Regions from separate parts of the Mesorhizobium sp. B2-3-6 genome, predicted to be linked through region 2. Evidence: riboswitches for the same ligand, from Rfam matches in the RefSeq annotation. Region 2 holds a riboswitch; the other holds the start of a gene.
What was found. A riboswitch is a leader RNA that binds a small molecule or an ion and turns the genes downstream of it on or off. The one in region 2 is predicted to bind thiamine pyrophosphate.

Region 1 (14,882 bases), on a different contig from region 2:
GTTGCGCTTGCGCCGCGCCGTCACGCCATAACGCAGCCAGTGTTCCTCGCGCACGATCTGGCGGCCGAGCTTGTGCTGTTCGCGCTCTTCTTCCTCAAGCACCTGGTCGCGCCATTCCTCGAAATGGCCGAAGCCCTTATCCAGCCGGCGCGTCTGGCCCCGGTCGAGCCACACGGTGGCGCGCGAGACGCGCTCAAGGAAACGGCGGTCGTGCGAGATGACGATGAGGGCCGAGGAGGTGCGGACGAGTTCCTCTTCCAGCCATTCGATCACCGAGAGATCGAGGTGGTTGGTCGGCTCATCGAGCAGCAGGATATCAGGCTCGGGCGCCATGACGCGGGCAAGGGCGGCGCGCCTGGCCTCGCCGCCGGAGAGGTCGCCCGGCTGCTCCTCGCCCGAGAGGCCGAGGTGCTCCATCAGGTAGCTGGCGCGATAAGGATCGTCGGCGGGACCGAGGCCGGCCTCGACATAGGCGCGCACGGTTGCGAAGCCGTCCATGTCGGGCATTTGCGGCAGATAGCGGACGGTCGCCGATGGCTGGCGGAACACCTCGCCGTCCTGCGGCTCGATCAGGCCGGCGGCGATCTTGAGCAGCGTCGACTTGCCGGACCCGTTGCGGCCGACCAGCGCGATCTTGTCGCCGGCCGACGCAGCCAAGTCGGCGCCGTCGAGCAGGGGCGTGCCGCCGAAGGTCAGTTTTATTCCGTCGAGATTGAGAAGAGGCGGCGCCATGTCAGCTTTCTGGCAAGGGATAGGGATGGGCGAGCAGCAGCGCGCGGCCCGCTCCCAGCGCGATCTCGAGCCTGCCCTTGACCTCGTTGGAGATGGTCAGCGACGAGCCGAACGCGACCTTGACGCGGTCAAGCGGCCATTTCGCACCGGCGACGGTCAGCCCTGCAAGCTCGGAAAAACCCAGGATCGAGAACAGGGTGCCGTCGGCATAGTCGAAGCGGGCCGTGCCGTGCGCCAGGGGCACGGCTTCCTGCGCGCCGCTGGTCAACAGCACCTTTGTCCCGGCCCCGGCCAGCCGCAGGGCGAGCGCCATGTGCAGGAAGGCATGGTCGGCGCGCTTGCCGCCGAAGGCGCCGGCAAGCACGAGGCTGGTAGCGCCGCGCTCCAGGGCGGCCGATATCGCGAGTTCTCCATCGGTGGCGTCTTTCTCTGCCGGAAAGGTCCGGCGCGGCACGGCGGCCAACTCATCCGGCAGGCCGGCGGGCACGGAGTCGAAATCGCCGACCCACAGTTCCGGCACAAGGCCGAGCGTCCTCGCATGGCCGATGCCGGCATCGGCGGCGATGACGCGGGTTCCCTCGACCTGACGGTCGAGCCGTGGCGTGCGGACGAGATCGCCGCCAAGCAGGATGGTGAATGTGCTCATATCGTGTGGCCCTTACCAGCCCGGCAGCGGAAACGGAAGGCCGGCAAACAGCCACTTGCGCGGTTCACCGGCCGGGCCTATGTGTCGAGGCGCTCTAACGGGGTGCCGGACGCGATATTTCGCGGACCGGCTGAGAGGCAGTCTCGCCAACCCGCTGAACCTGATCCGGTTTGTACCGGCGGAGGGATTAGACGTTTCGGACAGTCCGACGCCTCAATTCCTTTAACGCGAACGAAGGAGGCGCCGATGCGCACGCTTTTATACGCCCTTGTCTCTGCATTGGTCGTGGTTCTCTCCGGGCCGGCCTTGGCCAAGGACAAGCTCACCGTCTACACCTACGAGAGCTTCACCGCCGACTGGGGGCCCGGCCCGGTGGTGAAGAAGGGATTCGAGGCCGAATGCGGCTGCGATGTCGACTTCGTCTCGGTTGCCGACGGCGTCGCGCTGCTCAACCGCGTCAAGCTGGAAGGGGCCGCGACCAAGGCCGACATCGTGCTTGGCCTCGACACCAATCTCACCGCCGATGCCAAGGCCACTGGCCTGTTTGCACCGCATGGTGCCGTGACCGGGCTCAATGTGCCGGGCGGCTGGAACGACGACATCTTTGTCCCGTACGACTATGGTTATTTCGCCGTCATCTATGACACGCAGAAGCTGAAGACGCCGCCCAAGAGCCTGAAGGAATTGGTCGAGGGCAGTGCCGACGACAAGATCGTCATCCAGGATCCTCGCACCTCGACGCCGGGCCTCGGCCTGCTGTTGTGGGTGAAGTCGGTCTATGGCGACAAGGCGCCGGAGGCCTGGGCCAAGCTCAAGGCGAAGGTCTTGACCGTGACGCCGGGCTGGAGCGAGGCCTACGGCCTGTTCACCAAGGGCGAGGCGCCGATGGTGTTGTCCTACACGACCTCGCCCGCCTACCACATGGTTGCCGAGAACACCGAGCGCTACCAGGCCGCTTCCTTCGAGGAGGGCGAGTATCTGCAGATCGAGGTCGCCGGCATCACCACGACGGGAGCCAAAAATCCGCTGGCGGAAAAGTTCATCGCCTTCATGACCGGGCCGAAATTCCAGGATGCCATCCCCGAGACCAACTGGATGTTCCCGGCCGGCAAGACCGACAAGCCGCTCAATCCGGCCTTCGACAGACTGGTCAAACCGACCAAAACCTTGCTGTTCAGTCCCGAGGAGGTCGCGGCCAACCGCAAGGCATGGGTGGATGAATGGCTGGCGGTGATGAGCAAGTAGTTTGGTCGTATGATCGAATGATGAGTGCTCTACGGCGCCCCCCTCTGTCCTGCCGGACATCTCCCCCACGAGGGGGGAGATTGGCCGTCACGACGGCTTTCGCCAATTGGCGACGTCACAGGAGAGGGTGGAGCGCTGAAGCACCCAATCTCCCCCCAAGTGGGGGAGATGTCCGGCAGGACAGAGGGGGGCGCGAAGGAACGCGACGCTCGCTAAAGGTCCTTTGGGTGGCGCAGCGTGCAGCGCGCGTCTGACCCCCGCATCTCCGCCGGTATCCTCGCGCTTGCGGCGATCGGGCTGCTGATCGGCGGCGCGTTTGCGGGCCTTGTCTTCGAAGGCGCGAACGATTTCTCCGGCGCCTGGGCGGCCTTCCATCCTTATCTCCTGCGCGTCGTGCGCTTTACGTTGTGGCAGGCGGCGCTTTCGACGCTGCTGTCGGTGGCGCCGGCCCTGTTCGTGGCTCGCGCGCTGTCGCGGCATCCGCGCTTTCCCGGCCGCGGCTTCATCCTGCAGCTCTTCGCCCTGCCGCTGGCGTTGCCGGCGATCGTCGCGGCGCTCGGCATCCTGGCGCTCTACGGCCGCGCCGGCTATTTCGCCGGCTTTCTTGGTGCCGTCGGCGGTTACCATTGGCCGGGCATTTATGGCCTCTCCGGCATCCTCGTTGCTCATGTCTTCTTCAACCTGCCGCTGGCCACGCGGCTGTTCCTCGAAGTGCTGCAAACCATCCAAGCCGACCAATGGCGCCTGGCGAGCCAGCTCGGCATGGGTGCCGCACCGGCTTTCCGGCTGATCGAGTGGCCGACACTGCGCGCCGCTCTGCCGGGCGTCGCCGGCCTGGTGTTCATGCTCTGCATCACATCCTTCACGATCGTGCTGACGCTGGGCGGTGGCCCCGGCGCGACGACGCTGGAGGTCGGCATCTACCAGGCGCTGCGTTTCGATTTCGATCCCGCGCGGGCGGTGGCGCTGACGCTGCTGCAGATCGCGCTGACCTTTGTCGTGGTGCTGGCGTTGACGCGGCTCGGCGCCAACACCACCGGTGACGCCAATCTGCCGGTGGCGCCGCGCCGCTACGTCTCGGCCGGCAGGACCGAGACCGCGCTGAATGCCGCGCTCGTCGTGCTGGCCCTTTTGTTTGTCGCCGGGCCGATGACGGCGACGGTGATGTCAGGCCTCGGCGCCGACCTTGGCCGTCTCGCCGGCGAGGCGGCGGTGCGGCAGGCGACGCTGACCAGCGCCGTGCTGGCCTTCCTGTCGGCGTTGCTGTCGGTTGCGCTGTCGCTTTCGCTCACCATGGCGCGCCGCGTGCTGAGCCTGAAGCGCCGCTCCGGTCCGCGGACCGTGCTCGAACACGCCACCGACACCGGCGCCGGCTTCGTCCTAGTCGTGCCGCCCATCGTCATCGGCGCCGGCTGGTTCCTTCTGCTGCGCCATGTCGGCGATGTCTTTGCCATAGCCCCGGTCATGGTCGTCACCGTCAATGCAGTCATGGCGATGCCTTTCGCCATCCGTGCCATCCGCCCCGCCTATGATGCGGCGAGCGAGCGCCATGAGCGGCTCTGCGCGCTTCTGGGAATAGCAGGCTGGGCCCGGTCGCGGCTGGTCGACTGGCCGTCGCTGCGACGGCCGCTGGCCACCGCCTTCGCGTTTGCCATGGCGCTGTCGCTTGGCGACCTCGGCGTCATCGCACTGTTCGGCAGTGATTCCGTGCAGACTTTGCCCTACCTTCTCCTGGCGCGCATGGGCAGCTACCGTACCGAGGACGCCGCCGGCCTGGCGCTGCTGCTCGGTCTGGTCTGCCTTGCGCTTGTGGTGGCGGCGAGCTGGCTGGGAAGGGGGGAACGAGACTGATGGCTGCGGGCGCCACCAATGGTGCGACAAGGGGAGCCGAGGTGCGGCTGGACACGGTCTCGTTCAGCTACGGCGACGCGCCGCTTATTTTCGATGTCGATTTCGCCGCGTCGAAAATTACCGCCATCATGGGGCCGAGCGGCTCGGGCAAGTCGACGCTGCTCAATCTGGTGGCGGGCTTCGAGACGCCGCAGTCCGGCCGCGTGCTGATCGGCGGCGCCGATGTCGGCGCGGCGCCGCCTTCGGCGCGGCCCGTGTCGATGGTGTTCCAGGAAAACAATCTTTTTGCCCATCTTTCGGTCGAAGAGAACGTCGGGCTCGGCCGCTCGCCCTCGCTGCGGCTGACCGAAGCCGACCGCGCTGACATCGCGGAGGCGATCGCGCGCACCGGCCTCGCGGGCAAGGAAAGACGCCTGCCGCGCGAACTTTCGGGAGGCGAACGCCAGCGTGTCGCATTGGCGCGCGTGCTGGTTCGCAACCGCCCGGTGCTTCTTCTGGACGAGCCTTTCGCTTCACTCGGACCGGCCTTGCGCGACGACATGCTCGATCTTGTCGCCGACGTGCATGCCGAGCGGGGCATGACGCTGCTGTTCGTTACGCACCAGCCACAGGACGCACGCCGTATTTGTGAGGAGGTGGTGTTCCTCGACAACGGCATGGTTGCCGCCAAGGGCAAGGCGGATGATTTCTTTGCCGGGGCTGGTCCTGAAGTTTTCCGGCGCTATGTTGGCACAAGCGCCTGGGAGGCTGGATCACGAGATATTGCCCGGAAGCGGACATAATTTACGCTCAAACCGGCTCCTGGCGACGGGGCGATTGCTTGCCATGACAGAGGTAGTGTGGCTAGGTCCGCCCCGTACCGGTCCGGTGCAGGCCGTGATTTGCCTGCAGCATCCGCCGCGCGTTGGTATGGCGTGGATGCTGTAATGCTTTGATTTGCGCATGAGCCCTTGCGAGGATCGCCCCGATTTTCGCGGGCATGCGCCAGACCCGAAAGGAAGCCGTTCTGCCGACCGGCACGGAAAGACCAAGAGGGAAAATGCTGGCGCGCTTTCTGGCGCTGGCCGGCTTTGTAGTGGCCCTGGCAAGCTGCCAGATGTTCACACCTCCGGAAGTCCAGGAATCCGGCTTCCAGCCTTCCGACAAACCGATCACGGTCGACAATGTCGCGGCCAATAACAAATTGGCCGAACTCGCCAAGGCGCAGCATCCACGCATACTGGCGACCTATGGCGGCGAATATTCCGATCCCAAGCTCGAGCGCATGGTCGCCAAGGTCGTCGGCAGCCTGACGGTGGTGTCGGCCAATCCGACCCAGACCTATCGCATCACCATCCTCAATTCGCCCAACGTCAATGCCTTCGCGCTGCCGGGCGGCTATCTCTACGTCACGCGCGGCCTGCTGGCGCTGGCCAATGATTCGGCCGAGCTCGCCGCCGTCATCGCGCATGAGATGGGCCACGTTACCGCCAACCACGGCCTGCAGCGCCAGCAGCTCGAGGCCGAGGAGGGGCTCGCCACCAAGGTTGTTTCCGACGTGCTCGGCGACAGCCCGACCGCCAAGGCGGCGCTGATCCGCGGCAAGCTGAGACTGGCGCAGTTTTCGCGCAACCAGGAACTGGAGGCCGACGCGATCGGCATCAAGTCGATCGGCGAAGCCGGCTACGATCCTTACGCCGCCGGCCGCTTCTTGCAGTCCATGTCGGCCTACACTGATTTCCGCTCGATCAGCGGCGCCACCGACGCCAGCCTCGATTTCCTGGCAACGCATCCCAATACGCCACAGCGTATCGACCTTGCGCAACGCCATGCCCGCCAGTTCGGCCCGCCGGGCGTCGGCACCCGCGATCGCGACGCCTTCCTCGCCGGCATAGACGGCCTGCTCTACGGCGACACGCCGGAAGAAGGCTATGTGCGCGGCGAGACCTTTCTGCATCCGGGCCTGGGCGTGTCCTTCTCGGTGCCGGAGGGCTTTATCATCGACAATTCGGCCGCCGCCGTGACGGCGACCGGGCCGGGCGACATTGCGATCCGCTTCGACGGCGTGTCGATCGACAAGAACCGTGCGCTGACCGATTATATCAGGAGCGGCTGGGTGGCCGGTCTCGATGATGCGAGCGTCAGGCAGGAAACGATCAACGGCAACGAGGCGGCGACGGCGCATGCAGGCGCCGAAGGCTGGCAGTTCGATATCGCGGTAATCCGCGCCGGCGGCCAGGTCTACCGGCTGCTGACGGCGGCACCATCCGCCAGCACGTCGCTCGACACCGTGGCGCGTTCCGTCAGCGGCTCGTTCCGCATTCTGAGTGCCGCCGAAAAGGCGGCGCTGAAGCCGCTGCATATCCGCGTGGTCACCGTCCAGCCGGGGCAGACGATGGGTTCGCTTTCGGCGCAGATGGTCGGCGTCGACCGCAAACTCGACCTGTTCCGGGTGCTCAACGCGCTGTCGCCGGGGGCCGCGGTTTCGGCCGGCGACAAGGTCAAGATCGTCACCGACAAATAGCTATTGTCGGCGCTGACCCGCTCTCTCGTTTTTGGGACGAGAAATTTCTAGGTAGTTTTCCTGGAATGGATTTAGGCGGCGGTGGCGAGGAATTCCGGGTTCTGCTTCACCAGCGCCACTTTCAGCTTTTCCATGGCGCGGGCCTCGATCTGGCGCACGCGTTCCTTGGAAATGCCAAGCGTCTCGCCGAGCGCTTCGAGCGTCGCGCCCTCGTCGCTCAGCCGACGCTCCTCGATGATGCGCAGCTCACGCGCGTTGAGTGCGGCAAGCGCCGCCTTCAGCCATATCGAGCGGCGTTCGATATCGATGGTGTCGCTGACGACCTCGTCGGGCAAGGGATCGTCCGACACGAGGAAGTCCATCCGCTCGGTCGCGCCCCCATCGTCGGCAAGCGGGACATTGAGGGAGGAGTCGGGCGCCGAGAGCCGCGAATCCATCAGCGCGACATCGGCTTCGGAGACGCCGAGGGCCGCTGAAACCTCGCGGTACAGCGTCCTGTTCGACAGCGGCTCCGCGGCGCCGTTCGCCAGCCGGGCGCGCAGGCGCCGCAGGTTGAAGAACAGAGCCTTTTGCGCCGAGCTGGTGCCGCCGCGCACGATCGACCAGTTGCGCAGGATGTAGTCCTGCATCGAGGCCCGGATCCACCAGGTCGCATAGGTCGAAAACCGCACTTCGCGCTCCGGCTCGAAACGGGCCGCGGCCTCGAGCAGGCCGACATGGCCCTCCTGGACCAGATCGCCAAGCGGCAGGCCGTAATGACGGAATTTGGAGGCCATGGAAATGACCAGGCGCATATGCGCCACGGTGATGCTGTGCAGCGCGTTCTGGTCGTTGTCCTTTTTCCAGCGCAGCGCCAGCCGCAACTCCTCGTCGCGTTCGAGATAGGGAGCCCTCATTGCCGCGCGGACCATGATCCGTCCTGCCGTGTCTTCCATCATGAGGCACTCCCTGGCTCTGGCGATACGGATGTCATTTCGAAACCCGGCAGCCGCTCGACTTGAAATGACGGCGTCCTGCCCTACAACGAACGCAAAACGTGCCATGCGCGGGAAAGGTTCCGCCGCCGGCGGCGCGGCGTGGAGGCTGCGCGAAAAAACTCCGGGCGGGTTCGAGGCACCGCCAGAAACGTCAGTGGTAGAATCCGATTCCGAATAATGGATGTTTTTGAAATCTCATTCCTTATTTTTTCAACTCACATCTGTCAATTTCCAGCGCTCACACACCATGCCGGATATCAGGCCAGGACGGGATCACAGAAAAATGAAATGGCTCAAGTCGCTCATCGTCGCCGGAACTTTGCAGGTTCTGGCTGTTACCGCAGGCTATGCCGGCGCCAATCTCGACCAGATCAAGCAGGCCGGCGTCATCAAGGTCGGCACGGAGGGCACCTACGCACCCTTTACCTATCATGATGCCGGCGGAGCGCTGGTCGGCTTCGATGTCGAAATCGCCAAGGCGATCGGCGAAAAGCTCGGCGTGAAGGTAGAGTTCCTCGAGGGCAAATGGGACGGGCTGATCGCGGGCCTCGATGCCAACCGCTATGACGCGGTCATCAACGAAGTCGGCATCACCGACGCCCGCAAGGCGAAATACGATTTCTCCGACCCCTACATCGCCTCCAAGGCAGTGCTGATCGTGCGCGGCGACAACACCGATATCAAGAGCTTCGCCGATCTCAAAGGCAAGAAGTCGGCGCAGTCGCTGACTTCGAATTTCGGCAAGCTTGCCGAGGCCAACGGCGCCGAACTGGTCGGCACCGACGGGTTCGACCAGTCGATCCAGCTGCTTCTGACCGGCCGCGCCGACGCAACCATCAATGACAGCCTGTCCTTCCTCGATTTCAAGAAGCACAAGCCGGATGCCAATGTGAAGATCGCGGCCCAGGAAGAGAACGCCGACTATTCCGGCGTCATCGTTCGCAAGGGCGATCCGGAACTGGTTGCCGCGATCAACAAGGCGCTGGCCGACATCAAGGCGGACGGCACCTATCAGAAGATCGCAGACAAGTATTTCGGACAGGACGTTTCGAAGTAATTTACGGCCGGGCCGTTGGCCCGCGCGACATCGCCCGGCGGCGGACCGTTTTGACGGCCCGCCGCCTTTCGCGTGATATACGGCAGTCGCAAGAAGGAGCCTTTCGTGCCGCACTGGCTGCAACTCATGCTGGAATCGCTGCCTTCGCTGCTATGGGCGGCGTTGGTCTTCACCGTACCGTTGACGCTTCTGTCCTTTGTACTCGGCTTGAGCGTCGGTCTCGGAACCGCGCTGATCCGGCTCTTCGGGCCAATGCCCCTGGTCGCGGTGGCGCGCTTCTACGTCTGGATATTCCGCGGCACGCCGCTCCTGGTGCAGCTGTTCCTGATCTTCTACGGCCTGCCCTCGGTAGGCATCCTGCTTGACGCGTTCCCCGCGGCGTTGATCGGCTTCACGCTCAATATCGGCGCCTATTCGTCGGAAATCATTCGCGCGGCGATAGGCGCGGTGCCAAAGGGGCAATGGGAGGCGGCCTATTCGATCGGCATGACCTGGAGCCAGGCGATGCGCCGCACCATCTTGCCGCAGGCTGGGCGCGTGGCGGTGCCGCCGCTCTCCAACACCTTCATCTCGCTGGTCAAGGACACGTCGCTGGCCGCCGCCATCACCGTGCCGGAAATGTTCCAGGCCGCGCAGCGCATCGTCGCCACCACCTACGAGCCGCTGATCCTCTATGTCGAGGCGGCGATCCTCTATCTGGCGATGAGTTCGGTGCTGTCGGCCTTGCAGACGCGGCTGGAGGCGCGGCTCAATCGCTATGGCGGGTTCCTGGAGGCGCGCTCGTGATCGACCTTGCCAACATCGAAAAGCGCTTCGGCGACAATCTCGTGCTGAAGGGCGTGACGGTTGCCATCGCCGAAGGCAGCGTCACCGCGCTGGTCGGTCCTTCGGGTGGTGGCAAAAGCACGCTGCTGCGCTGCATCAACCTGCTTGAGATCCCAACTTCGGGCACAGTGCGTATCGGCGATCAGGCGCTGGAGTTCCATCCGGGAGCGAAGGTGGCGGCCCGGGACATTCAGCGGCTGCGGCTGCAGACCGGCATGGTGTTCCAGAACTTCCAACTGTTCCCGCATCGCACCGCGATCGAGAACGTCATGGAAGGGCTGGTGACGGTGCTGAAGTGGCCCCACGCACGGGCGCGCGAACGGGCGCTCGCGCTGCTGGAAAAGGTCGGCATGGCGCACAAGGTCGATGCCTGGCCGGCAACGCTGTCGGGCGGCCAGCAGCAGCGGGTAGCGATCGCCCGGGCGCTGGCGCCGTCGCCAAAGGTGCTTTTGTGCGACGAGCCGACCTCCGCGCTCGACCCGGAACTGGCGCAGGAAGTCGTCGACGTGCTCGGCCGGCTCGCCAGCGAGGGGACGACGATGGTGATGGCCACGCACGATCTGCGGCTTGCTTCAAAGATCGCTCGCGAGGTGGTGTTCCTCGAGGCCGGCATTGTCGTCGAAAAGGGCCCCGCGGCGGTGCTGTTCGGCAATCCGGAGCGCGAACGGACAAGACGGTTCATCGCGACGCTAAAGCAGGAAATGGCGGAGAAGGAGGGTGGGGGAGAAGGCGGCAATTTCTCGTCCTAGGCCTGCGCTGCGCTTGCTCCCTGCCGGGCATTTATCCTCGTGAGCCGCCGTCAGGCACGGTGTTTCTATTTCGATGGACGGGCGTGTCCATGCGCTGCAATAGTGGGGGCCGATGGTTCGCAACGTTGCTCTTGTTCTCGGTGGTGGCGGGGCCGCCGGAAATGCCTGGCTGATCGGCATCATCGCGGGCCTCGCCGACACTGGTGTCGATCTGACCGAGGCCGCCGATCTGGTGATCGGAACCTCGGCAGGCGCCAATGCGGCAGTGCAGGTGCGCAGCGGCATACCGCCGGGCGAGCTGCTGGCCGCGGTGCTGTCCCCGCTGCCGGTTCAACCGGCCGGACCGAGCCGTCAACCGCCGTTGCCGCCGATGGATAGTGTATTCGAGCGGATGCGTTCCATTTCCGCCGCCGCTACCTCGGCAGCCGATCTGCAACGGGCGATGGGCGCATTCGGATTGGAGAGCGATGCCAAATTCGGACCTGAAGTGGCCAAACAGCGGCGCGCGCTGGTCGCCGCCAGATTGCCTCGCCATGAATGGCCGGAAAGGCCGATGATCTTGGTGGCCGTCGACGCGCTTACCGGTGAACTGGCTGCGTTCGACCGCGATTCCGGCGTCGATCTGGTTGACGCGGCCACCGCGAGCACCGCGCTGCCCGGTGCGGGGCCAACGCACAGCATCAATGGCGTCCGCTACATCTCCGGTGGCGTGCGCTCCGCCGATAATGCCGACCTTGCCTCGGGCTATGCGAACGTGATCGTGCTCTCGCCGTTCAGCGGACGGAGCGGGCCGCTACCGGAAGGCCAGTTCGAGGGCCTGCGCAGACCGCCGGGCGCGGACCTTGCAAGCGAGGTCGAAGCCCTGCGCCAGCAGGGCAGCGAGGTGGTGGTGATCACGCCTGACGTCGATTCCCGCGCCGCAATGGGCACCAACCAGATGGATCTGGCGACCCGCATCCCCGCGGCCCGTGCCGGTTTCGCCCAAGGCAAGAAGGAAGCGACCCGCGTAACGTTCCTGTGACGATTCCACGCCGAGGGGCGTGCACCAACTTTCCAAATATTGCCTGCAACAAAAAACCCGGCGCAAGGCCGGGTTTTTCAAAAACTCACAAGGCGCAAGGCCTCAGGCAGCTTCTTCCTGCTCGGCTTCCTCATTGTCGGCCTTGGCGCCGCGCTTAGGGCCCTTGTTGAGATTGACCTCGATCAAACGCACGGCTTCGGTTTCCGACATGCGGTTGACCGCGGCGATCTCACGGGCCATGCGGTCGAGCGCGGCCTCGTAGAGTTGGCGTTCGGAATAGGACTGCTCCGGCTGGTTGTCGGCGCGGTAGAGGTCGCGAACAACTTCCGAGATCGAGATCAGGTCGCCGGAATTGATCTTGGCATCATATTCCTGCGCGCGACGCGACCACATGGTGCGCTTGACGCGGGCGCGGCCTTGCACGACCTTCAGTGCGCGTTCGACATAATCCTCTTCCGACAGCTTGCGCATGCCGATCGAGGTTGCCTTGGCGACCGGCACCTTGAGGCGCATCTTGTCCTTCTGGAAATCGATGACGAACAGTTCCAGCTTGTGCCCGGCCACTTCCTGCTCGTCGATCGAGACGATCTGGCCGACACCATGCGCCGGATAGACGATGTACTCGCCGGTCTTGAAACCGTGACGTGCAGCGGTGGACTTCTTCTGCGGGGTGATCGTTGCCATTACGCCCTGAACTCCTTGTTGTGGGCCGGCGGCGGTGCCGGCTGAACTCGCGCGATCGGGTTACCGATCATTAGCCGCACAACAGATGAACCCACCGGAAAAGCCGGGACCGGCAAACCGCACGATTGCGATCACCTGGCCCAGATCGCTCTGGTCCGATATGGGATTTTCACCTTTCAGTGATTTGGGGCGTTAGCGCCATAAATCGACGTTGTGTCACCGGCATGTTTCGCTCATGTAACACAAAAAGTCGGAAGAATCAAGGTTTTGCTGCATAAGCGAAGGCCACAGGTTCACGCCGCCTGTCAAGGCGGTTAATAGGCCGTACCTCTTACGCCGCGTCATGCCGGTTGAAACGGCAGCGCTGTCAGTCGCCTTCTCCGGGTTCAGCCGAGAAATATTTCTCGAACTTGCCGGCCTCGCCATCGAAGGCCTTGGCGTCGGCCGGCGGCTCCTTCTTGGCGGTGATATTAGGCCATTTCTCAGCGTATTCGGTGTTTATCTGCAGCCATTTGTCGAGGCCCGACTCAGTATCGGGCTTGATCGCGTCGGCGGGGCATTCCGGTTCGCAGACACCGCAGTCAATGCACTCGTCGGGATGGATGACGAGCATGTTCTCGCCCTCGTAGAAACAGTCGACCGGACAGACCTCGATGCAGTCCATATATTTGCATTTGATGCAATTGTCGGTCACGACATAGGTCATCGATCTGCTCCGGGACGTCCCGTTTTTGTTGGCTTTTTCCGTCAGGTAACGCCTTTGGCGCCCGCTTGCAAGGGCGGCCATTCCGGCCATGTCCGCATTGCCGGAATGGAATTCCAACGGGTCGGCAATGGCGGGCATCGGTCATGTGCTCGGACCGTTGTGTCGGCGGTGTGGAAGAACATACATGCCTCCGTGCACCGGCGGTCAGTCGTCGCCAAGCAAGCGGTCGGTCTCGCGGCGCTCCTTCTTCGTCGGGCGGCCGCTTCCGGCCTCGCGCAGCCCTGGGATCGCGTCGGGAGGCGCCTCGCCCGTCGGTGCGGCAGGCGGCGACATGTCTTCGTAGAGCGTGCGTGCCTCCACGGCGGGGCCGCGCCGGCTTCCCGCATCGAGCACCTTCCAGATGAAGATGCGCCGCTCCAGCGTGATGGTCAGGACGTCGCCAGGCTTGACCAGGTCGGAGGCCTGCGCTGCTTTGTCGCGATTGATGCGCACCCGGCCGGCCACGACCAGTTTGGCGGCCAGCGAGCGCGATTTCACCGCGCGCGAGAAGAACAGCCATTTGTCGATACGCTGGCGGTCGGTGGCCATCGGGGCGCCCATCGGATCCTGTGCGGCTATTTCTTCAGCTGGTCGCGCAAAGCGGCGAGCTTGGCGAAGGGAGAGTCGGGATCGAAGCGCACCGGGCGCTCCTCGCGCGGTTTTGCCTGAAACGAGGGTTTGCCGCCTTGCGGGCCGCCCTTGCCTTCCGGCCTGCTGCCCGGCCGGCCCTCACGGCGGTCAGAACGCTCGCCCTGCGGCTTTCCCTCCCGCCGTTCCCCGCCTTCGCCTTGCGGCCTGGGCTTGAACTTCGAGCGATCGAAACGCGGCTTGCCGGCGCCATCGCGGCGCCCTTCATGGGCGGGCCGGGTGCCGGGCTGGCCGACAGCGGCATCCGCCGGGGCATCGGAGCGCGCCGCCTGGCCGTTGCGCGGCCGGGCGCGGTTCTCGTGGTGACGGTGACGAGGCCGCTGGTCGAAGCGACCCTGCCGCCACAACAGGATCGGCTTAGGCTCTTCGGCTTCCGCGGCGGGCACGCCGGCTTCATCCTGTCCCTGTTGGGGAGCGTCGGCGCTGTCACCCCCCTCGCTTCGCTCCGCGACCTCCCCCGTCGAGGGGGAGGTGAGAGCGTCGGCGCTTTCGGCGGCAGAAGTCTCAGGCACGGCTTCTGCTACAGGCGCAACCTCTTGCGTCGCTTCGGCTGGAACTTCGGGTTGTTCTTCCGCAACAGTTTCGGCCGCTTCCGCAATGGGTTCAGCAGGAATTTCGACGGCGGTCTGGGCAGTCGCAGTTTGCGGATCTTCCGCCGATGTCTCCTCAGGCGTGTCCGTCGCAGCCGCCTCCGCCGCCTTGGCCTGCTCGGCGCGCGCGGCCTCTTCCGCTGCCAGCTTGGCCGCCACGGCTTCCCGGGCGGCATTGTCCTGCGCTTCCAGCCGTGCCTTGACTTCGGCCGCCGGCTTCGGCTCGGCACGGTAGCCAAGACCTTTCAGGATTTCTTCCATGTCATCGGCCGTGGCGCCGAGAATCGACATCATCGGCGGCGTCACCATGAAAGACTGGCCGTCATAGGCGCCATCCGGACGCTGGCCGAGGCCGGGCTTCCAGTTGGTCGCCGGGCGGATCAGGTCGGCCAGCCGTTCCAGAATGTCGATGCGCACGGCGCGGCGGCCGAGATTGCGGTAGCCGGCAAGCTTGTAGAAGGCCTTGTCGAAAGCCGGATCGATGACCACCGAGGTGCGGCCCGATGCCAGCGCATGGACGACGTCGCCGAAGCCGGGCTTGTCCTTGCCGTCGTTTTTCAGCGCCCACAGCAACGTCACCAATCCCGCGGGCGCCGGCTTGATCAGCGC
Region 2 (14,882 bases):
ATTACGGCCGCGGCAAGGCCCAGGCCGCCAAACGCGTTTACGAGCAAGCGATCGCCGATTACGACACGGTCATCCAGCTCGCCCCCAATTTTGCTGCGGCTCATTCTCGCCGGGGCCTCGCCAAGATCACGTCAGGCGATGCCGAAAGCGCTCTTGCCGATTGCAGCCGGGCTTCAACACTCGATCCAAAGGCGCGCGACGCCTACTTCTGCATCGGCATGGCCTGGCACGCCAAGGGCGACGCGGGGCGCGCGATTGCCGCCTATTCGATAGCCATCGAGATCGATCCGAAAGACGACGCCAGCTATTATGGGCGCGGCATGGCGCGTGCTGACATGAAGGACTATGACGAGGCAATCGCCGACTTCGGCCAGGCGATCAAGCTCGATCCCGACAATCGCGATTACGCGGTCGCCCGCAAGGCGGCTGTGGCTGCGAAGGGACAGGGCGATATGGCGGCCGCCACGCTCGGCGCCGTCAGCTCGGCGGCGGCCACCGCCAGTTCAGCCGCCGGTTCGGCCGCACCGAGCGATACTGATTCGGCCGCCAAGGCGCTTTTCGCCAAGGGTCGGAGGCTGTATGAGAAAAATGACTATGACGGCGCCATAGCCCTGTATGGCAAGGCGATCGCACTGGTCCCGGCATTTCATGACGCCTATCTGGCCCGGGCCATGGCTTGGGAGGCGAAGAACGATTATGCTCATGCTGTTGCCGATTACACGCAGGCGATCGCGATCAATCCGAAGATAGCCGAGACCTACTACAGTCGCGGCCAGAACCTCAGTTTCCAGGAAAACTACGACGGGGCGTTTGCCGACTTCGAAAAGGCCATCAATCTCAACCCCGCGGACGCAAGGGTCTATGCCGATCGAGGCCTCCTATGGATGGGAGGGCACGAGGACGTCGCCGCGCTGCACGATTTCGAAAAGGCCATCAGCCTCGATCACAAGAACCCCTTTGGCTATTTCGGTCGAGGCGTGATCCGAACCAGCAGAGCGGACTATGAAGGGGCCATCGCGGATTTCAGCCAGGCGATAAGGCTTAAGCCGGATTTCGCAACCGCCTACGAGGCGCGGAGCCGGGCGTGGGAAGCCAAGGGCAACCGCAAGCGTGCTCAGGCCGATCGCAAGAAGGCACTGAGCCTTGGGGTAGATTAGACGGGCTTTTCGGGAGGGCGCGGATTTTGCGTTGGAGTGGTTTGGGCGTAATGGCAGTCGCCGCTCTGTGCTTTATTGCGGTAAAGGTTTTGCCTTGGGCGCAGCTCTGACGAGGCTGACGAAAGGCAATCAGCTTGAGCAGCGCTGGCGCCCGATGCGGTTTGATCCCTACCCCAAATAGAAGTTACTGAAATAGTTGCCAAAATCCGGTTGCCGGGCAACGGGCTCGCCGTCCCCGTTCCGGAGGATGCCGGCGGCGAAGAGATAGGAACCGATCGCTTCCATCTTGGCCGGGTCCATGCTGCCTATGGCGCCGTTTCGTCGGCGCAGATAGTGCCCGTCGATCAGCGTCTTCAGCGAGGCGTGGATCAATGCCGGATTGGTCAGGGCGTCCTTGTTGGCGGCGATCAGCAGTGTGGCCGCTTCTTCGGGATGATCGACGGTGAACTGGTAGCCGCGCCGCGTTGCCCGTATGAAGCCCGACGCCAATTCCGGATTTGCACGCAGATACGCATCGCTAGAGGAGATCAGCGTGGTGTGCTCGTCGGGCACGCCGTAGTCGGCATAGACGAAGCTTCGCTGTTTGACGCCTTTCAGTTCTGCCTCGACGCCTTCCCAGGTCGAGACCTCCAACGTGAAGTCGACCGAACCGTTGGCCAGCGCCTCATAGGCGGACGTGCCGAGCGTCACCGTTTCGAAAGCCCCCTTGCCGCCGTCGTGACGGATGATGGTCGAGATCAGCGCGTTTTCCCAGGCACTGCCGAAACCGCCATAGGTCAGGCCGTCAAGATCCCTGGGGGTTTTGATCTCGTCACGCGCTGCATTGAACACCAGCCGTCCGGTTTCGGACTGCACCACGGCATAGACCGCCTTGAGATCGGCGCCGGCGGTTTTCTGGGTGAAGAGGCCGATGGAGCCGTTGATGCCGAAATCGGCAACGCGGTTGGCAACCAGCGTGCCTGCACCGGTATCGCTGTAGGGCAGGATGTCGACCTCGAGGCCGGCCTCGCTGTAAAACCCTTTGTCGCGAGCGACGAACAGGCCGATATGGTTGGTGTTGACCGTCCAGTCCAGCGCCACCGTTACTTTCCGGGCGGCCGCCTGGGCAAGAGATCGGCCTGGCCGGGCTATAAGGGGAAGGCCGGCAGCGGCAGTGAGCAGCAAGGCTTGCCGGCGCGTCAGGTCAGTCATGGTCCGTGTCCTTCTGGTGGCTCGGGTTGAGGAGGATGTCGAGGATCTCGGCTTCGAGGGTGCCGGCCTGCCGTGCAGCGCCGCCGGCCAGTTCGCGTGGACGCGGCAGCGGCACGGTGATCTCAGCGACGACGCGCGCCGGCCGCGCCGAAAGCACATAGATGCGGTCGGACAGGAACACAGCTTCGCGCACGTCGTGGGTGATCAGCAGCGCCGTCCAGCAGTGGCGCCGCCACATCTGTTCCAACCAGCGTTGCATGGCGGCGCGGGTCAGCGCATCGAGTGCGCCGAACGGCTCGTCGAGCAGCAGCATATCGCGTTCCTGCACCACGGTGCGCAGCAAGGCCGCGCGCTGGCGCATACCGCCGGAAAGCTGCGCCGGAAAATGCCGTTCGAAACCGGCAAGCCCGAATTCCTCGAACAGCGGAGCAACGCGAGCGCGGGCAGCCTTGCGCCTGACACCTTGCACCTCAAGCCCGAGCGTGGCGTTGTCAAGAATGCGCCGCCAAGGCATCAACGCGTCGCGCTGCGGCATGAAAGCGAAATGCCGGCCGTGGTCATCGAGCGGCTTGCCGTCGAAGAATATCTCGCCCTCGCCGTGAAGCGCGCCGGTCAGAAGCTGGAACAGCGTCGACTTGCCGGCGCCGGAGGGGCCCAGAATGGAGACGAATTCGCCGGCGCCGACGCTGAGCGAAATGTCGGCAAGCACGTCGAGTCCTTCGAAGGCCTTGCGCACATGTCGCAGTTCGAGCCGGTTCATCGCCACGGCCCCTTTCCTGCGGCCCGCCCGCCGGCGGTCCGTTCCCATGGCATGGCAAGGCGCTGGACCAGCATCGTCAGCCCGAACAGGACGAGCGTCAGCACGGCGCTGACGGCGACGGCGGCCAGCACCAGGTCCGGGCGGAAGTTGTTCTTGGCGTTGAGCATGTAGATGCCGAGGCCCTTCGCCGCGCCCGCATATTCGGCGAAGATGGCGCCCACGACAGCATAGGTGATCGAGATCCTGACACCGGCGAAGAAGTAGGGCAGCGCCGAGGGCAGCCGCGCCAGGACGAAGACACGCCAGCGCCCTGCCCCCATGGCGCGCAGCATTTGGCCGATCTCAGCCTCCGTCGCCTCATATCCTTCGGCCAAAGCCACCAACATCGGAAAGAAGGTGACCAGCGCCACCAGCATGATCTTGGGCATCAGCCCAAAGCCGAACCACAGCACCACCAGCGGTGCAATCGCCACCAGCGGCAAGGTCTGGCTGACCACGAAGACCGGAAAAAGGGCGCGCCGCAATGGCTGGGAGAAGTCGATCAATATCGACAGCGCAAAGGCACCGCCGAGCGAACAGGCAAAGCCTGCGAGCGTGGCACGGAGGGTTGGCACGGCGTTATCGGCCAGCGCGTGCCGGTTGAGCATTGCCTGAGCGAAGACGCGCGATGGCGCCGGGAGGATTGTCGGCTTGATGCCACCAAAGCGCGCATAGAGTTCCCACGCGGCTAGCAGCAGCCCCACCGAAAGCATCGCCGGAGCGGTTCTGGCGATGAGGTCCACGATCGGACGCGAAGGGGCGGACGGGGAGGACACGCAGGTACCCGGAGCGGATGGCGCGCGGCGCGCCGTCAGACGGCGGTGGGGCTGTTGGCCGAGACGGTGACGTCGAGCGTTACGTGGCCGGCACCCGGCCCGAAGCGGCAAAAGGCCTCGTTGAGTGCGGTAAAAATGGCGCCTGCGTCGCCGCGCAACTTTGTGCAGAAATGCTTGGAGCGCTCATATACGCCCGACTGCTTCAGGAAGTCGATGCAGCCATAGATCTCGTCCATGTGGTCGTCGGTGCCCATGACATAAAGCGAGAACTGCGCCGCCGCCGGCTGGCCGGTGGCGGCCACGCCGCGCACGGCGGCGATAGCGGCTTCCTTGCGCGGGCCGAGCGGCCCGGCAGGTCCGCCAAACGCGTCGGAGCGGCAGATCAGATCGTCCGGCTCGCCCGGGCAGCCGCGCGAGATGGCGGCCGAAAGCACGCAATGCTTGCCGCTGCGCGCTGCCGCCACGAACAGGTCGCGCATGGCAGGAAACAGCACCTCGGGCGGTCCGACCAGCAAGGTCGAGATATCGTCGGTCTCGATCCGCAGTCGATCACGATAAGGGTCCAGTGCCCCGAGCGCGCCAAGGATGACGCCGACAAAATCGCTGGACATGGGATATAGGGAAATCTGTGCGCCTGAAAACATCGCCCGCCTCGCTCCGCTGGTATTACCCAGATCAGCTTCTAGGGTCTGTGGGCTTGCCGCCCCCGTCTCAGCCCCGACCGTACGGAGCACCCCTGTGGATGGACGCGTTAAAGCACCAATCGGGCGGCTATGAAAGCTGTTTTTTCAGGACCATCGCCGGAAATGCATTGCGCCAGGCCTGATTTATGGGCGGTTCCGTCGGGCCCGGTCTTGAGGGAAATTTGTCCGGAACCTTAGCCACGACGAGTGGTTGTCCCTATAGTCGCAAACGCGACGAACTTCGTGGAAACGAGCGAAGACTTCACAGAAATGGAGACAAACCATGCTCATGAAAATCCTCGCAGCTTCGGCTCTTACCATTGGTCTCGCGACTTCGGCGATGGCGCAAAGTGCTGGCGGAAACGGCGCCAATAATGGGCCCGGCAGCGGCCAGTCGGTCACGGTCGACCCGAACACGCCGGCATCGCCGAACACGGTGGATCCTGGCACGACCGGCAGCACGACCGTCATGCCCGACGGCATGAATTCGAACGCGGACCGGAACTGTCCGGCCAGCCCACAAGGTGCTCAGCCGGATGCCAGCCACACCGCTCCGGGCACCGCTTCGCCGACCGTCAATGACAAGCATTGCGGCAAGTAGCCATTCGCCGAAACTGCTGGAGAACGCCACGGGGCGTCTGTTCCGTGGCGTTTCCGTCTCTTTATGTTTCACCCTCGCCGAACAGGCAGGCGCCTGAGACGTAAACCGCCATCGGCCTTCGTCTCGGTTCGGGCGCCGTCTACGATACAGCCTTTTCGCGAACCGGCAGCTTCCAGCCCGGCCTGACGAAATGACAGGTGTAGCCGTTCGGGTATTTCTGCAGATAGTCCTGATGCTCGGGTTCGGCTTCCCAGAACGCGCCGGCCGGAGCCACCTCGGTGACCACCTTGCCGGGCCACAGGCCCGAGGCGTCGACGTCGGCGATGGTGTCTTCGGCGACGCGCTTCTGCTCATCGCTGGTGTAGTAGATCGCCGAACGGTAGCTCATCCCCACATCGTTGCCCTGGCGGTTGCGTGTCGTCGGATCATGAATCTGGAAGAAGAACTCCAGCAGCGTACGGTAGCTCACCCTGGCGGGATCGAAATTGATCTCGATGGCTTCGGCATGGGTGCCGTGGTTTCGGTAGGTGGCATCAGGCACGTCGCCGCCGCTGTAGCCGACGCGCGTGGACAGGACGCCCGGGATGCGTCGGATCAGATCCTGCATGCCCCAGAAACAGCCGCCGGCAAGCACCGCGCGTTCGCTTGAAGTCGCCATATCAAATCTCCCCAAAGCAACTCCGGGGAAAGGTTGTAGCCGTTTCCGTCCGGAATTGCGCACGATAAAACTGGAGGCCCGGCGCTATGACAGCCGCTCCAGGATTTCCCATAGATGGGCATTGTCGTCGGCTTCGTCCAGTCGACGGGCGCGTCCTGCTGCCGATCACCACGGACGCGCGGCGTCACTCCCCAGGCCTGAACCTGCGCACCACGACCTCGAATACGATATCCGATATCCACATCGCGCAGACGCCGATGAGGAATGCGGCCGCCAGGGTCGTGGTGTCGTCATTGGCCATCGGCAGGCCCATGGCGCGGGAATACTGGACCACGGGCAGCGTCAGATAGGCGGCGGCTAGCGCGCCGCAGATCGGCGAGGCCACCATCTCGCGCGGTTTGTAGCGGTGGCGCGACAGCGCGCGCAATATGCCGCCGGAAAGGCCGGCGACCACCACCGGCACCTTGATACCGAGCAGGTCGAAAAGATCATGCATCATTTCATTGTCTCGCGATCAGGAAACAGAACGACCGATCCGGCACCGAAGATGAGCGGTCCCCGAGCGGCAGGGCCCGAATCGAGCGGCAACACGATCGTCATGGCTTCCACCCGCACAGTTTCTCGCCCTTGCGGTTGTGCGCCAGCAGCGTCCGGACTTCCGCATCCGACAGTGCTGCGACGGCGGATGCGGACAAGCGCAGCGGGCTCGAGACCGCGCAAAATCCGCCGGTGACGGTGGTGCAGCCGGCTACCGCGACAAGTGCTGCGGCCGCTGCGACAATCAATCCCTTGCCCATGACCTGAGCTCCTTTCGGGCAGTGGCGGCGGGTAGCGCGCCGATGTCGTTGTCAACCTGGTCGGCGACGTCGCGCGCCGCCGCCTCGGCCGCGGCCTGCCGGCTACGTTCGGCGCGCTCGCCGGCAAGCCGCTGGCGAACACCCCAGCCAAACGCAGCGACGATGGCTGCGCCGATGCCGAGAACGGTCGAATTGCTGAGCAGGAAGGAGAGGAGCGCGCTCATTGGTTTGGCGCGTCCTTGACGAGATAGCCGACGGCAAAGACGGCTAGCGGCAGCAGCGTGGCCCATGTCTCGGCATCGTACCAGGATGGCCAGACATTGCGCACGAAGACGCCGGAAATCGAAACGGCGGCGGCGGCGATGGTCGCGGCCGTCAGTTTGTTGGTCGGGCGGATGGTCGGCTGGGTTGTGGTGGCCATGATCAGAACATTCCTTGCAAGGCGGCGGCGATGTGGTGCCAGGCGGCGTAGGCGACGAGCAGGCACGCGACAATGATCCCGCCCGCCTTGGTGGCAGCTGGGATGTTGGCGCCGGCAGGCGCCGCCGCGACCGGTTCGACGGCATCTACGGCAGCAGCGCCGCCCGGCGCCGCCGCAGCAGCGGCCGGTGCAGGATCTGGCCGCGTGGCCGATGCCTCGCCTGCCCCGACAGCCGTCAGCAGCAGCGCCTGTGCGCGGACGGATCCGACCCGCCTCGACCAGCCTTTGCCGAAAGTCGGCCAGGTCGGAAGCCGCTTCAGGAAAGCCAGGCGGGCATCGCAGAGATTGTCGATGACGACGGCGGCCGGTCTGGAACCGACGGCAGCGAGCGTCTCGGGCCCGATGCGGCCGTCCTGGGCGGTGCCGACCACTGCTTGAAGATATTTCGCCGCCCTGCTTGGCCCACTGTTCACGGCATAGTCGAACACCGCGTAATCCACGCCGTCGGGCAACTCGGCGCCAGCCACCGCATCCCAGTAGAAGCGGCGGTACACCGTGGCGAGTTGGGCATCGCTGATCTTCCTGAGATCCGCCTTGGCGGCATCCGCCTTCACGTAGCGGCGGAAATTGGCGAGCGTGACGCCCTTCATGGTGGCGCCGCCCGGATCGGCCGGATTGTCCGACCAGCCGCCTTCGGATTTGAGGACGAGCGCAAGCGCCCGCGTAAAATTGCGGTCCATGATATCCCTTTCGATTTCTTGGTGGATGAGGTGAGTGGGTGATCGCCGGCAGCACAGGGGTGCGGATAGTCGCCGTTGCGCGCGCCTCGGTGCCTACTTGCAGTGCGTCAAAACCGGAGGTCGCCTTGCGCGCCGGCCGGCGCATGGTTAGAAAAAATACAATTTTGGGACGAACAGGTCTGGGATGAGAGACTTTGTTGGCGCCGCGCGGCGCCTGGCCTTCAACAGGCTGTCGGCCGCCATCGATCGCCGCTGGAACGTCGACCCGCTGGGCTCGGCGCCGCGTGCCTCGAAAGAGGAATATCTGAGGCTGTTCGAAGCCACCCGGCGCGTCTCATTCGCTGAGATCGACAGGCTCGAGGCCGAAACCGGCTTTGCCGTCGATCGCGACTGGCTCGACGAACTGGCCCTCCACACCCAGATCACCATCAAGACCAGCGCGCTCGCCTACCCGCACGGGCGGGTGCTCTACAGTCTTCTTCGCCGCCAGCTGGCCGACAGCCCAAGGCCGTTCACCACCGTCGTCGAGACCGGCACCGCGCGTGGTTTCTCCGCGATCTGCATGGCCAAGGCACTCGCCGATGCCGGCGCCTGCGGGCATGTCGTCACGCTCGACGTCCTGCCGCACCATCATCGCTTCTACTGGAATTGCATCGACGACCATGACGGCAGGAAGTCGCGCGCCGAACTGCTTCGGCCTTGGCAGCCGCTGGCCGACCGGATCATTTTCCTGCAAGGCGATTCACTCCTTCAATTGCCCAGGGTCGGCGTGAACCGGATCCACTTCGCCTTCATCGACGCGCAGCACACCAGGAAGAACGTGCTGGCCGAGCATCGCTGCGTTTCGGGCGTTCAGCGCGAGGGCGACATGGTCGTATTCGACGACGTCACGCCAGGGTCCTTCGATGGCGTGGTCGAAGCGGTCGCCGAGATCGAGCGGCAGGGCCGGTACGAGGTGCGCCGTCTGAACGCGTCCAAGCAAAGAACCTATGCCTGGGGCATCAGGCGGTGACGAGACGACAGCCCGGATAAACCATCGGAGGCGAGACCTTGCTCAGAAATATCGCCCGCAGGCTTTATCTCGGCATGCGCCGGAACATCGACACCCCGCCCCATGGCGGCCGATGACTACCTGAAGGTGCAGTACTTCCCGATGGCGACGAAGCATTGCTGATCCTGCGCAAGAAACCGACCTAGCGCGCCACCCAGCGATTGAGCCTGACCGCGCGGCCATGGGTTTCAATCGCCGGCTCGGCTTGGTTTAGGTTGGAAAGCTACCGCTCTGTCCACCAGCGATAATTGTCGATGTGTGTCAAACTTAAGATCGCCTTGCGCGCCTGACCGCACATGGTTAGAAAATTGCAACTCAAGACGAACACTTTGAGAGAAGACTATGCTGGCGCGTCGGGCATGAAATGTGGGTGAACCAATCGTATGCCTCCCAGACTCGTCAGACTATGGGGAAGCTACAAAGACTGACAAAGCCCACGATCGGCGTAGCGGTTGCCCTGTGCATATGGATGGTGAACTGGGTGATGGTCAGAGGAACGCCATTTCCCGATCTGCAGAACTACATCCAGAATTTCGACAAAAGGGCATACTATGTTTCTCCTGATACCGCTTCACTGATCGATTGGTATGCCCAAGAATACCTTTGGCGGAAGGGTATCTACGCTCTCAAAGAGAGCTTCGAACTAGCCAGCATCTTTTCTACCCTGACCTTAATCTCCTTGGTAGTCATCAGCGTCTACGTGGCAGTCAAAGCCTCGTCCCCAGCCTACATCCTTTTGCTAATCCACCCTCAGTTAATCGATCTCGTATTCTCTCAAGTACGGTCGGCTGTCGCCATGGCCGCAATCTATCTGGCCCTCCTATTGCCATGGCGCCTGGTCAAATATGCATTGGTGGGAATTGCACCCTTTATTCATTCTGCGGTTCTGGTCTTTGCCGGCGCGTTCGCAGTGGGCCAAATTATCACGGGCTCCGATATTTGCGGGCGCCGACATGTGCTAATTTCGACATGCTATATAGCGGCCATAGTTGTCGCCGTGACCATCCTCAAAAGCTATCTTCTGGGCTCGATCGGCGACAGGCGAGCGACGATAGAAATTACTACGAGCGGATTCCTGCTGACGATGATGGTAACGGCGTATGCTGTCCCTTTCCTCTTCTTTGATCACCTGTTCAGCAGGAAGTTTGCCGCGTTTGTTGTAGTTCTCGCTTCATCACTCTGCTTCGGGATGTACCTCTACAATCAGAATGGCATCCGGTTCGTCGCTCTTGCGATTCCAGCGCTTGCGGTTGCAATCTCCAGCATTCCCGATCTTCACTGGCGCCGCCTTATACTAATTGCGGCTCTCGCGTCACAGGTTGTTTTCTTCGGCTATTGGGCCAAAGGTATTCTCTAATGAAAACCTTGCGATGGATGGCCCACCAGTATCTTGCCGAAGGAGATCGTTGGCGGATTGCATGTGTCGAGGTGTTCGGCTTAGTCTGGAGGAACGCGTTTTTCCAAGCCTTCTTCTGGTTGATGGTCGCCGGCAACCTCCTGGCTATGTTCTTTGGTGATTCGTTGATCCGTTGATTAGCCTCCGAACTGCCATTTGCGGACCACAACAGTCATCACGCCGCTGCCAGGGTCCTTCGTTACCCCTGTATCGTTTGCAATGATTATGTCGACAATGTCAGCGGTGACGACCCCGGCGTACTTAATCGTGCAGCCCAGCAGGTCGGCGCTAAATCCAATGCCCGTTACCAAGTCACCACGAACGGCACCTGGTACGGCAACCTGCACAGTCAGACTTGTCCCCGTCGGGATGCCTGGCGTCGGATTGAGGAATACCTGTCCAATGGTGCGGAGCTCGCTTTCAGATATGCCGTTGAAGGGCGTGGTGATCGTGCCCAGGCTAAGGTTCATCGCATTGCCCGCGAGCCAGTTCTTGCCGCCATCGGTGACGTTGGCAAAGCGGATGCCGTTGGTGAACGTCACTCCGTTTGTGGCATCGAAGACGTTGTTAGCAATACGACACCCGATAAGCTTGGCATTCTCCACAAGAATGCCGTTGTCGACGGTGAGGCCGGAGCTCGGTGGGAGGAAGCCGCCAAAGACGTTCCCCTCCACAATCAAGCCGCTGAACAGGCGATTGCCTGAAGGTGCCCCGATGCGAATGAAGGACGAGATACCCATGCCTGGGGAGAACGTAAACTGGTTGCCGCGCACCGATCCGCTCACCGGGTCGTTGGCCTGATCGTTGGTGATCTGAATGCCCTGGTTTTTCTGACTAGCCACATAGGTAGACTGAGACATCGCGAACGTATTGTTGTCGCAAGAGAAGCCAGTCGTCCTATGGATGATGATGCCGTTGTGCGGCACATCGTTGAGCATGTAGACTTGGAGCCAGTTTTTATCGACCTTGATGCCAGCCCCGTGGACGACATAAATCTGGCAGTTGCCACCGGCCCCCTTCGTCTTCACCCCTTCGATGATCGTCCCATTGCCAAAGAAAGAGATAATGTTGGCGCAGGGCATCGTCTCTGGAACGGTCAGATTTGTGCCGTCGCCACAGCAGTCCTGCACGTCGCCGTTCTGAATACGAAGTGATGCCGCACGGTAATCGAGAATGCCGAAACGGTCGATCTGGGAGAAGAGCGGGCTGTCGATGAGGCAATTTTGGGTGTAGCCCATGTACATGCCGCCGCCACACCGAAGTATCTCGATGTCACGGAACGTGCAGCCGAGGCCGCCCTTGTTGTTGACACCACAAGCCGCGATGGTGCCCAAGCTGTCGAGCGCCCCCCCCTCTGGCCCAGTGCCACGGAAGCCGTCGATGCAGATGCGCTCCATGACGACGCCCTGCGGCAGTGCAGAGCCGCTTTGAAAACCATCCGTATCCCATAGCGCGAAGGCATGGCCGTTGCCGGCGGTCCCGGTCAATTGATTGCCAAGCGCTTTAAAATCGCGAAATCCGAGCCGCAATGTGTGGCCGACCAGACGGAACAGCGGCGCGCCATTGATCATTGCGCTTGTGATGGTCGAAACGTCGCGGCCGAAGCCTTCAACATCGAATAGTCCGAGAGCGATGTCGATCGTTTGGTTGATCGTGATATTCGTTGGTGGCAGGCGGATTGTGCCGCGATCCTTGCCGTCGACGATCTGGACCGCCGCAATCAGCGCCGCGGTGTCGGCCGCTGCGTTGCCGAACCCACTGCCCAGTTGACGTAAGTCAACGACGCTTTCATTCAACACCCAAAAGCCGCCATTGACCGCATCGGTCGTGCCGTCCGGCATGAAACGGTCGGCGGAGCGGAAATAGGCCAGCGCCGGGTAGCCGCCGGCGGTGATCGCCGCGCGCGACATGCGGGCATAGTTGGCGCCGCCCACCAGGGTTGCCGGGGTCGTGAAGACCGGGGCGTAGAATTGGGTCCTGATGCTCTTGACGCCGGCAGCGATCGTCGAGCCCGATGCTGTCGCCACGGATGCGTAGATCGGCACGTTGACGCCCGAAACCTGCGCGGCGTCGGCGGCATATTGCTGGGCCAGGTCGCGCGCGAGTTCCGCGATGTGGATGACTGCCGCCAGCGCTCCGCCGATATCCCCGAGCGGATCATCCGACAGATAGTAGGAGATCACGATGTCGCTCGTGCCGATCACCGGGTTGAGGGTCTGGAAAGCGTAGACCAAGCCACCCGAAACAACCCCCTCCTGCACGTGAACGGTCGTTCCCTTCTGCATCGTGCGCGCGGTGCGGGCGTCGGCCGCGCGGTACCAGTAGCCCTCGCTCGCCGTATAGATGCCGTTCAGCCGGGCGTCCGACTGGTTCTTGACCAATACCCGGTCGCCGACGGCGGTCAAAACCCCGTCGATCGTCTTCAGGCCCAGGATCCAGGCAACGCCGTCGACGATGACCGTCTCCAGGTTTGCCGTCGTCGCCAGGCGCACGGGTTCGCGCTCGCCAGTCAGAAGACGAACGGCGGCAGTTGCGGGTCGGGCCATGAGGCTTGCTCCATAAAAAAAGCCTCGCGAAAGCAAGGCTTGGAATTCGGGTTAGGTTGGCGGCGTGGCGACGGGTTCGGAGGGGATAAGCGCTGGCCCGTGCGGCCACGGCGCCACGGTCATTCAGGTTCTTCCTTGAGCAGTTTGGTCACGATCGCTCGGCCAGGCGAGAGACAATTCAGCGGTCGGTTTTCTGTCCTTGGGCACGCACTTCCTGAACAAGCAGCAATGCCGGCTTGCTCCCGGACTGGCTGCCGTGTTAACACCCGCGCACTGCGGTGGCTTGCGCTATGGGAGCGTCAATGTCGCAGCGCTTCCACAAGGTGTGATTTCCGATGAAAAAATCCGCGATTGTCGTCGCTGCAAACGACAACCGCACGGCAGAAGAAAGGCCGTTCGCTTCCCGGTACAAATCCGTTGGAGCGGTGGCGGCGCCGGCGGATTCACAGGCAGCAGGCGAAGAGCCGACCGAGGCCCGCACCCTGACGGCATTGCAGATGTTCTGTCGCGTAGCGGGCGTCTAGATCGCCTTTGAGGCTTCATCCAGACGGCAAGGACAGGCTCTAAAGTCCCGACCCGCTGTATCTGGTAGCCTCCTTCCACAATGCGAGCGCAAGGGCGGGTGTCCGCCCCTTCACCGCATAGTCGCGGTCCCGGTAGCTTCCGGCCGCAATCCACACCGTTTTCGAGCGTTGATAGATCGTAATGCCCCGCGCGCTCGCCCGTGCGAACAGTTCTGTGTCATTTCGATACATCGGTTCCAACCCCTGTGGCCCCCTCAAGGGGTAAGGTGCAACGAACATGCCAAAGTTTACGCCTAGCAAATATTATACATCGCAGAGCTGCCAGCTGCGCCATCGAAGTGCACTGGCAGCCCTAATGCCAAGGTGTTCCGTGGGTGTTTCCGCTGTATTGCACCTGAACTGCCCCCAGGTAACAGAATAGACCAATCCGGAAACATTTGCTTAAAATTGTCTTCTTCGGCCATCGGGCGCCGACTGGCCAGAAATTCACCCCACCAGGAATTTGGATGACGGAACTAGCTCTCCTTCAGTTCCGGAAATTCGTCGGGCATTTTGCTCCGCCTCCATGGTGAGGTCTTTGTATCGCGCCGAGCATGCCAACCCACTGGCAAATCTGCCAATTGTGCAACCGTATTATCAAGCTCTACCACTTCGGCCAAACCCACCAAATTAGGTCGCCTTGATCAACTTCAGCTTCATCTCCGTAGAATTGCCACGACTCATCATCGGCATCATGTGAGGCGTAGGCAACCCAGCCGCCACCACCAAATATTTTTCGGGTCGATATGACGGCCAAATTTTCTGGACCTTCGAACTTCCATTTATCCCTATCTTAGGCTCTTCTGCTTGCCGAGACATCATTCTTGAAGCAGCGGCAGAATCTTTTCGTCGAGGAATTTAAGCCGTCCACTCAACATCTCGGCGTTGGCGGGATTCGCCGGGACATTAACGGGAATGAGCTTCGCCACGGACTTCCCTTGCCGCGCAGCTTCAACCCACTCATCCATTGCACCGATATATCCGTCCAGCGCCTCGTACGGGGTCTCCAAATCGTCACCGGGCATGTACGCTGGGGGTACATCACCGACGAGCACCCATATCCATCGTGGCACATCTGGTTTCCCGGGTGAAATCTCGAAGAGAAAAATGTATATTATCCCTTCGGCACCATATCCGAAATACTCGCCTTCGATTCTCCTTACCCAGTCGTATGATTTGATATATTCACGAGCTTCCAGAAGGGCGCTGTCAAGGTCATCATCTGCACCTGGGTCGTCTGCTGGTAGAGGAAGACGGCTTACTTTACCGAGATCCGGGGTAATTTTGCTCACAGTTTCTCTCCACTACTTATCTTAGTCCGCAGCCATCGTCTCCTAGCCCAGCGCTGAAAATCGCCGGCTTCCATGTGGAGCCTTATGTGCTCTTCCCTGGTACGAGGCTTAATATTTGATACGTGATCTAGCCCACCATTGGCGACGATAAGATCTTTTCGTCGAGCCCGGCTGACATTAAACCGAAGGCAGATGTGTGACGCTGCTCAAA

Region 1: linked by a shared signal. The riboswitch ahead of thiB (thiamine ABC transporter substrate binding subunit) and the one ahead of FJ953_RS02500 (YkoF family thiamine/hydroxymethylpyrimidine-binding protein) in region 2 are both predicted to bind thiamine pyrophosphate.

What each region holds. Positions count from the first base shown of each region.
Region 1 covers NZ_VFVW01000007.1:190,678-205,559, forward strand. Annotated here, with positions in the region: gene FJ953_RS21050 (ABC-F family ATP-binding cassette domain-containing protein) at 1-732, opposite strand, end outside; gene FJ953_RS21055 (thiamine diphosphokinase) at 734-1,378, opposite strand; TPP riboswitch at 1,467-1,582, shown strand; gene thiB (thiamine ABC transporter substrate binding subunit) at 1,625-2,623, shown strand; gene thiP (thiamine/thiamine pyrophosphate ABC transporter permease) at 2,861-4,474, shown strand; gene thiQ (thiamine ABC transporter ATP-binding protein) at 4,474-5,256, shown strand; gene FJ953_RS21080 (M48 family metalloprotease) at 5,514-6,977, shown strand; gene FJ953_RS21085 (RNA polymerase factor sigma-32) at 7,049-7,915, opposite strand; gene FJ953_RS21090 (amino acid ABC transporter substrate-binding protein) at 8,238-9,011, shown strand; gene FJ953_RS21095 (ABC transporter permease subunit) at 9,117-9,797, shown strand; gene FJ953_RS21100 (amino acid ABC transporter ATP-binding protein) at 9,794-10,585, shown strand; gene FJ953_RS21105 (patatin-like phospholipase family protein) at 10,698-11,606, shown strand; gene FJ953_RS21110 (CarD family transcriptional regulator) at 11,709-12,290, opposite strand; gene fdxA (ferredoxin FdxA) at 12,658-12,996, opposite strand; gene FJ953_RS21120 (RNA-binding S4 domain-containing protein) at 13,201-13,584, opposite strand; gene FJ953_RS21125 (helicase-related protein) at 13,611-14,882, opposite strand, start outside.
Region 2 covers NZ_VFVW01000001.1:494,574-509,455, reverse strand. Annotated here, with positions in the region: gene FJ953_RS02520 (tetratricopeptide repeat protein) at 1-1,157, shown strand, start outside; gene FJ953_RS02515 (ABC transporter substrate-binding protein) at 1,326-2,348, opposite strand; gene FJ953_RS02510 (ABC transporter ATP-binding protein) at 2,341-3,108, opposite strand; gene FJ953_RS02505 (ABC transporter permease) at 3,105-3,860, opposite strand; gene FJ953_RS02500 (YkoF family thiamine/hydroxymethylpyrimidine-binding protein) at 3,959-4,567, opposite strand; TPP riboswitch at 4,558-4,671, opposite strand; gene FJ953_RS02495 (hypothetical protein) at 4,890-5,207, shown strand; gene msrA (peptide-methionine (S)-S-oxide reductase MsrA) at 5,347-5,865, opposite strand; gene FJ953_RS02485 (hypothetical protein) at 6,050-6,361, opposite strand; gene FJ953_RS02480 (hypothetical protein) at 6,462-6,662, opposite strand; gene FJ953_RS02475 (ABC transporter permease) at 6,647-6,886, opposite strand; gene FJ953_RS02470 (hypothetical protein) at 6,883-7,083, opposite strand; gene FJ953_RS02465 (glycosyl hydrolase 108 family protein) at 7,086-7,823, opposite strand; gene FJ953_RS02460 (class I SAM-dependent methyltransferase) at 8,008-8,835, shown strand; gene FJ953_RS02455 (hypothetical protein) at 9,245-10,231, shown strand; gene FJ953_RS02450 (hypothetical protein) at 10,408-12,816, opposite strand; gene FJ953_RS02445 (hypothetical protein) at 13,152-13,340, shown strand; gene FJ953_RS02440 (hypothetical protein) at 14,198-14,671, opposite strand.